Amorphoplanes digitatis: one gene and its partner. The protein of the gene in region 1 interacts with the protein of each later gene in a pairwise test. Links are inferred from orthologs where the notes say so. Each region holds a gene or a part of one and is shown on either strand. Other genes may lie near its edges.

Region 1 (3,947 bases):
CGCGCTTCGACGGCGGCGGGTAGTGTCTTGGCTCCGGCGCGTATCGAACACCCCTCGGAGGCGTTGCTGCGATGACCTTGCGCATCCTCGTCGTGGGCGCCGGCATCAGCGGCCTCGCGGCGGCCCGAGGCCTTCGCATAGCGGGTTTCCGTCCGGACGTCGTCGAGGAGCTTCCGGCGACGACCATCCCCGGCGCCGGCATCTACCTTCCCGGCAACGCGTCCCGGGCGCTGCGGCTGCTCGGCCTCGACGCCCCGCTGCGGCCGCTCGGCGACCTGATCTTCCGGCAGGTCTTCCAGGACTCCGACGGCGGCGAGCTGTTCGAGCTGGACGTCGCCGCGCTGTGGGCGGGCGTCGGCGAGAGCCGCGCGCTGTCCCGCGGAGATCTACAGCAGGTCCTGCTCACCGGAGTCGGCGGCGAGGTGCGCTACGACACCGCCGTCCGGGATCTGGAGATCATCGACGGCGCCGTCAAGGTCGAGTTCGACAGCGGCGCCGGCGCCGAGTACGACCTGGTCGTCGGCGCCGACGGCCGGCGCTCCACGATCCGGGCCAAGGCCGGGCTGGGCGGTGCGGCGACCCCGACGGGCCAGATCGTCTACCGCAGCGTGGTCACCGGCGGCCCGCCGGTCAGCGACTGGACCGCCCTGCTCGGGCGCCGGTCACAGTTCGTCGTGATGCCGATGGGCGGCCGCCGGCTGTACTGCCACGCCGACGAGACGGTCGAGCCCGGTGCGCCCAACCCGGCGGACCCGGTGGCCCGGGTGCGCGAGCTGTTCCAGGGCTTCGGCGGCCCGGTGCCGGCGATCCTGGACGCGATGGAGAAGGTGCAGGTCGCCCGCACCGACGAGGTGGTGCTCGAGGGCTGGTCCAAGGGCCCGGTCCTGCTCGTCGGTGATGCCGCTCACGCGACCGCGCCGACGCTGGCGCAGGGCGCCGCCATGGCGTTCGAGGACGCCGTGGTGCTCGGCGAGGTGCTCAAGGCCGGCGCCGACGACGTGCCGGCGGCGCTGCACGCGTACGAGAAGCGCCGCGCGGCCCGATGTGACCAGGTCAGGGGCTGGACCCAGGAGCGTGACCGGACCCGCGACGTGGCACCCGCGCAGCGCGACCCTATGCTGCGCAGGCGGGGCCAGTCGATCTTCGCAGATCAGCTACGGGGGCTCGTAGAGCCGTTCTGAGATCTGGGTGAGCTTTGGTCACCCCGCGCCCGCCGGGGGTCGGCGGGGGACTATTCTGCCTGCGAGGTACGCCTTTCCACTTGGGTGTACGCAGTGGGACGAACGAGACACCGGAGGCTATCCGTGACGACCGTTGCGCCTAAGCCGATCGTGACCCGGCCATGGCCGGTGCGACAGCAGGTAAAGGGCTCGGCCCTCGCGCGGATCCTGCGGACGACGGACGCGAAGCAGATCGGGATCATGTACATGATCACCGCCTTCGTGTTCTACATCCTGGGCGGGTTCATGGCCCTGCTCATGCGCAGTGAGCTGGCCCAGCCGGGCATGCAGATCCTGTCGCCGGAGCAGTACAACCAGCTGTTCACGATGCACGGCACGATCATGCTGCTGTTCTTCGCGACGCCGATCGTGTTCGCGTTCGCGAACTTCGTGGTGCCGATCCAGATCGGCGCGCCCGACGTGTCGTTCCCGCGGCTCAACGCGTTCGCGTACTGGCTGTACCTGTTCGGCGGCATGATCGCCATGGGCGGGTTCCTCACGCCGCAGGGCGCGGCCGACTTCGGCTGGTTCGCCTACACGCCGCTGAGCGACTCGCTGCACTCGCCGGGCTTCGGCGGCAACATGTGGGTCGTCGGCCTCGCGATCTCGGGTCTCGGCACCATCCTCGGTGGCGTCAACATGATCACGACGATCATCACGCTGCGCGCCCCCGGCATGACGATGTTCCGGATGCCGATCTTCACCTGGAACATTCTGGTCACCAGCCTCCTGGTGATCATGGTCTTCCCGTTCCTCGCCGCGGCGCTGTTCGCCCTCGCCGCCGACCGCGTCCTCGGCGCGCACGTCTTCGACGTGGAGACCGGCGGCCCGATGCTGTGGCAGCACCTCTTCTGGTTCTTCGGCCACCCCGAGGTCTACATCGTGGCGCTGCCGTTCTTCGGCATCATCACCGAGGTCATCCCGGTCTTCAGCCGCAAGCCGGTCTTCGGCTACAAGGGCCTGGTCGGCGCGACCCTGCTGATCGCGGCGCTGTCGATGAGCGTGTGGGCGCACCACATGTTCGTCACCGGCCAGGTGCTGCTGCCGTTCTTCAGCTTCCTGAGCTTCCTCATCGCGGTACCGACCGGCATGAAGTTCTTCGTCTGGATCGGCACGATGTGGCGCGGCCAGATCAGCTTCGAGACCCCGATGATGTTCGCCCTGGGCTTCCTCGTGACGTTCCTCTTCGGCGGCCTGTCCGGCGTGCTGCTCGCGGCCCCGCCGATCGACTTCCACGTCTCGGACTCCTACTTCGTCATCGCGCACTTCCACTACGTGCTCTTCGGCACGATCGTGTTCGCGGTGTTCTCGGGCATCTACTTCTGGTTCCCGAAGATGTTCGGCAGAATGCTGGACGACCGCCTCGGCAAGATTCACTTCTGGCTGACGTTCATCGGCTTCCACGCCACCTTCCTGGTCCAGCACTGGCTCGGCGCGGAGGGCATGCCCCGCCGCTACGCCGACTACCTGGCAAGCGACGGCTTCACCTTCCTGAACTCGTTCTCGACGGTCGGCTCCTTCGTCCTGGGCGCCTCCACCCTGCCGTTCATCTACAACGTGTGGAAGTCCTACAAGGTCGGCCAACTCGTCACGGTCGACGACCCGTGGGGCGCCGGCAACTCCCTGGAGTGGGCAACCAGCTCCCCGCCCCCGCTGCGCAACTTCGACAAGATGCCCCGCATCCGCTCGGAACGCCCAGCCTTCGACGCGAAGTTCCCAGAACTCGCCGCCGGCTCCCAGTCAGTCGCCGGCCCACCGGAGGGCGGCGCCCGCCCCCTGACTGCCGAGTCCGACGGCGGCGCCACCTACCAGGAAGACCTCAGCGACCACGGCAAGCACTGACCGCTCGCCCCTCGAAGCGCTGATGGCCCGCCCCCGACTCCACTCCAAGGAGCCGGGGGCGGACCCATTCACCACCCCAAACCACTCCTTCGGCGGGGCGCGTCGAGGTGCTCGGCGCCGGCCGGAGTTGGCCGCAGACCCCCGGTCTCGGACGGCATGCGAATCGGCGTCGTTGGCCGGTCGGTCGCGGGCCTGCCGAGGGCGGCGCCCGCCCGCCGGCGGCCGAGCCGGACGGCGGCGCGACCTGCCAGGAAGATCTGAGTGACCACGGCAAGCATTGACCGCTCGCCCTGAAGCGCCGACGGCCCGCCCCGGCCACACCACAGCGCCGTTGGCCGACCTTTCACCACCCCAACCGCCTTTCACCACCCCAACCGCTCCGGGTCGCGATCCGCTCGGCGGCCCGAGCTCTGTGCGGGCGGCTCCGGGGCCGGGTAGGTCTCGCTTAGCTTGGCGGTCGGGGCAGGTCTGGCGGGCCGGGCCCTAGGCGGGAGTGCCGGAGTCGGCGGCGGGCTTGTGCGACTTGCGGGGCTGGGCTTTGGGTGGGGAGTCCCGGAGTCGGCGGCGGGTCTGTGGGACTTGACGGGCTGGGCTTTGGGTGGGGATTTCTGGAGTCGGCGGGAGGTCCGTGCGGCCTGGCGCGCGGGGTCTTTCATGAGGAGGTGCGGAGTCGGCGGCGGGTCCGTGCGGCCTGGCGGGCCAGGTTCTTGGGGGTGAGTTCCCGGAGTCGGCGGGTGCCAGCGGATACCGGGATGTTGGGTTAGACGACGGGCCGCTGGCGATGGGCGGACGGTTGGCCGCCGGGTGGGCGGACAACGTGTCACAGACCGTAGCTGCCGGTCCGGCATGTCTCGTAAGTCAATCGCGTAAGCGTGTTGGCCGTTC
Region 2 (3,824 bases), 290 kb from region 1 along the record:
TTTGCAAAGCCGGCCGAGCGCCGACGTAACCCACGATCCCACACATGTGGGGCAGCGTAGCGGACTTCCGCTCATGGCCACTGCGCAAGAGGCATACTTTCGCGCATCGTACGTGATCGAAAGGGCCGTTCGGCCCACCGTGGGTCACTCTGTGGCCAGGTCAGGGCGGCGAGTGACACGACTGGGTGATCCGGATCTGGCGCCGAGGGCGTACCGTCGGCCCGACGCCTGCTCTGGAGAGACGATTGAGTTACCCACCGCCTTCGGACCCGACACGCCAGTACCCGGGGAACGAACCCGTGTCCGGTCAGCCGTGGTCGTCACCGTCGGGCGACCCCCTCGCGACCGAGCCGTACCAGCCGCCGCGGCCGCCCACGCCGACGTTCCAGCCCGGGTATGCCCCGCTGCCCGGTGCGAACCAGCAGGCCAGCGGGCCCCCGGACGGCTACCCGCCGACCTCTCAGTTCCCCGCGCAGCCGGGGCAGTTTCCGCCGCCGGCGTACCAGCCGCCGCCCGTACAGGCGCCGCCCGAGCAGATGCCGCCGCCCGGATACGGCCCGCCCGGATACGGCCCACCGGCCGGATACGGCCCGCCGCCCGAATACGGCTCGCAGCCGGGATACGGCGCACCGCCGCCACCGCCGAAGCGCAGCAATCTCCCGCTGGTCGCCGTCCTGGTGGCGGTGACCCTGCTGCTCTGCGCGGGTGGCGTGACCTCGGTGGTGCTGCTGGTCAACAACGCGAAGCAGAAGGCCGAGGAGACCATCGGGTCCCTACCGACCCAGTTGCCCACGGACCTGCCCACCGACCTGCCGACGGACCTACCCACGGACCTGCCCACCGACCTGCCGACCGACCTGCCGAACATTCCGGGCCTGAATCAGGACCGGAAGATCGAGGTCGAGTACGAGGTCACCGGCGATGGCCCGGTCGAGATCATCTACCTGGAGAAGTTCGGCGGCGAGCCCCAGCGGGTGCGCAACGCCTCCCTGCCCTGGCGCAAGACGCTGACCATGCAGGGTTCGGCGCTCGTCTCGGTGGTGGCCGTTCGCGGCAGCACCTCGGAGGGCGAGCTGAGCTGCACCGCGAAGGTCGACGGCGAGGAGGTCGCCGCGAAGACGACCACCGGCACCTTCATCACGACCTCCTGCATCAAGGTCATCCTCTGACGATCGTGGCCGGCCGCGCTCCCGGGCCGGTGGCCGTAGGCTGGCTGGCGTGACGACGTCGACCCCGGCCGATCCACTCGTCGGCCGCATGCGCCCGTTCGGCACCACCATCTTCACCGAGATGTCCGCGCTCGCCGCGCGGACCGGCTCGGTGAATCTGGGGCAGGGCTTCCCGGACACCGACGGCCCGCCGGAGATGCTGGCCGCGGCCGCCGAGGCGCTGCGCTCCGGCGCCAACCAGTACCCGCCGTTGGCCGGCATCCCGGCGCTGCGGGCCGCCATCGTCGCGCACGAGCAGCGGTTCTGGGGGCTGAGCCGCGACCCGGACACCGAGGTGGCCGTCACCGCCGGGGCCACCGAGGCGATCGCCGCCAGCATCCTCGGGCTGTGCGAGCCCGGGGACGAGGTCGTGTGCTTCGAGCCGTACTACGACTCGTACGCGGCCTCGATCGCCCTGGCCGGCGCGGTCCGCCGGCCCGTGACGCTGCGCCCGGGCCCGGACGGCGGCTACGGCTTCGACGAGGGTGAGCTGCGCGCGGCCTTCGGCCCCCGCACCCGCCTGGTGCTGCTGAACACCCCGCACAACCCCACCGGCAAGGTGTTCACTGCGGAAGAGCTCGCGCTGATCGCGCGGCTCTGCCGGGAGCACGATGTGTACGCCGTGACCGACGAGGTCTACGAGCACCTGGTCTTCACCGACTCGTCCACGCCGCACATCCCGCTCGCCGGGCTGCCGGGCATGCTGGAGCGCACCCTGCGGATCTCGTCCGCGGGCAAGACCTTTTCCTGCACCGGCTGGAAGGTCGGCTGGGCGACCGGCCCCGCTCCGCTCGTGTCGGCGGTGCTGCGGGTGAAGCAGTTCCTGACGTTCGTCAACGCGGGACCGTTGCAGCCGGCGGTCGCCGTGGCGCTGGAACTGCCGGACTCGTACTTCGACGGCTTCCGCGCCGGCCTACAGGCCCGGCGGGACCGGCTGGTGGCCGGCCTGTCCGACGCCGGGTTCAAGGTGCTGCCGTCCGCGGGCACCTACTTCGTGACCGCCGACATCACCCCGCTGGGTGGCACGGACGGCGTCGACTTCTGCCGGGAACTGCCCGCGCGGTGCGGCGTGGTGGCCGTGCCCACCCAGGTCTTCTACGACCACCAGGAGCAGGGCCACCACCTGATCCGCTTCGCCTTCTGCAAGCGCGAGGAAGTCATCGACGAGGCGGCAAGGCGCCTCCGCACCCTGGCCTGACGGGAGCAACAGGCAGACTCGGCGCCTGTTGGCCGCGAGCGGCGCACACCCTGAGACATGGTTCGGACCCATCGCCCAACCAGCAAGCAGGCCGGCCCCATCACCTTGCGCACCAGGCCAGGCCTGCTGCCCAACCAGGTAGCAGGCCGACCCCACCACCTTGCGCACCAGGCCGGCCTGCTGCCCAACCAGGTAGCAGGCCGGCCTCAGCGCCCGGTCAGGCCGGGCTAGCCGTGCGGACCTCCTCGGCCACGCGCTCGGCGATGGTTCGCGCCTGCTCCTCGGTGCCGGCCTCGACCATCACCCGCACGAGGTGCTCAGTGCCCGACGGGCGCAGCAGCACCCGGCCGGTCTCCCCCAGCTCGTTCTCCGCCAGCGCCACGGCCGCCTGCACCGTCGGCGCCGAGGCGCCCGCCTGGCGGTCCTTGACCGGCACGTTGATCAGTACCTGCGGCAGCTTGTGCACCACGGCCGCCAGGTCGGCCAGCGACTTGCCGCTTGCCGCCATCGTCGCCATCAGGTGCAGGCCGGTGAGTACGCCGTCGCCCGTCGTCGCGAACTCGGGCATCACGATGTGGCCGCTCTGCTCGCCGCCGAGGGCGTAGCCGCCGACCGCGAGCTCCTCCAGCACGTACCGGTCGCCGACCTTGGTCTCCAGCAGGCGGATGCCGGCCTGCTTCATCGCCAGCCGCAGGCCGAGGTTGCTCATCACGGTCGCGACAAGGGTGTTGTCGGTCAGGGTGCCGGCGTCGCGCATGGCCAGCGCCAGGATCGCCATGAGCTGGTCGCCGTCGACCACGTCGCCCGCCGCGGTAACGGCGAGGCAGCGGTCGGCGTCGCCGTCGTGTGCCAGGCCCAGGTCGGCGCCGTTGGCCAGGACCGCCTCGCGGACGGCCTCGAGGTGCGTCGAGCCGCAGTTGTCGTTGATGTTGAGGCCGTCGGGCTCCGCGTGGATCGCGATGACCTCGGCGCCGGCCTCGGTGTACGCGGTCGGGCCGGCCTCGCTGGCCGCGCCGTTCGCGCAGTCGACAACGACCTTGATCCCGGCCAGGCTGTGCGGCGTCGACTCGACCAGGTGTTTGATGTAGTGCTCGGCGCCGTCGAGCAGGTCGTGCACGCGGCCGACGCCGGCGCCGGTCGGGCGTCCGATGAGACCGTGCCCGTCCTCGATGGCCGCCTCGATCTTGGCTTCGAGCTCGTCCGGGAGCTTCTGGCCGCCGGGGGCGAAGAGCTTGATGCCGTTGTCCGGCATCGGGTTGTGCGAGGCGGACAGCATCACGCCGAGGTCGGCGCCGGTCTGGCCGACGAGGAAGGCGACCGCGGGGGTCGGCAGCACGCCGACCCGGACGACGTTCGCTCCGGCACTGGTCAGGCCCGCCACGACCGCGGCTTCGAGCATCTCGCCGCTGGCCCTGGGG

What was found. Proteins that work in one complex are often made in the same cells at the same time.
Region 2: the proteins of ctaD (region 1) and BJ971_RS35185 interact in binary tests that used the Escherichia coli proteins (3 or more experiments, as listed by UniProt). The link is inferred for Amorphoplanes digitatis from one-to-one orthologs.

The regions. Positions count from the first base shown.
Region 1 is NZ_JACHNH010000001.1:7,689,031-7,692,977, reverse strand. The notes cover bases 782-3,683. They hold ctaD (aa3-type cytochrome oxidase subunit I), read left to right. Parts: upstream 782-1,304; coding sequence 1,305-3,062; downstream 3,063-3,683. Other genes in these bases: BJ971_RS33855 (FAD-dependent monooxygenase), read left to right, coding at 782-1,181. In the rest of the region: more of BJ971_RS33855, read left to right, coding at 72-781; BJ971_RS33845 (NUDIX domain-containing protein), read right to left, coding at 3,921-3,947. UniProt on the Escherichia coli protein: Cytochrome bo(3) ubiquinol oxidase is the terminal enzyme in the aerobic respiratory chain of E.coli that predominates when cells are grown at high aeration.
Region 2 is NZ_JACHNH010000001.1:7,980,955-7,984,778, forward strand. The notes cover bases 534-3,312. They hold BJ971_RS35185 (pyridoxal phosphate-dependent aminotransferase), read left to right. Parts: upstream 534-1,218; coding sequence 1,219-2,406; downstream 2,407-3,312. Other genes in these bases: BJ971_RS35180 (MmpS family transport accessory protein), read left to right, coding at 534-1,169; glmM (phosphoglucosamine mutase), read right to left, coding at 2,624-3,312. Outside these bases: glmS (glutamine--fructose-6-phosphate transaminase (isomerizing)), read right to left, coding at 1-46; more of BJ971_RS35180, read left to right, coding at 300-533; more of glmM, read right to left, coding at 3,313-3,824. UniProt on the Escherichia coli protein: Shows aminotransferase activity with methionine and histidine as substrates, and to a lesser extent also with phenylalanine.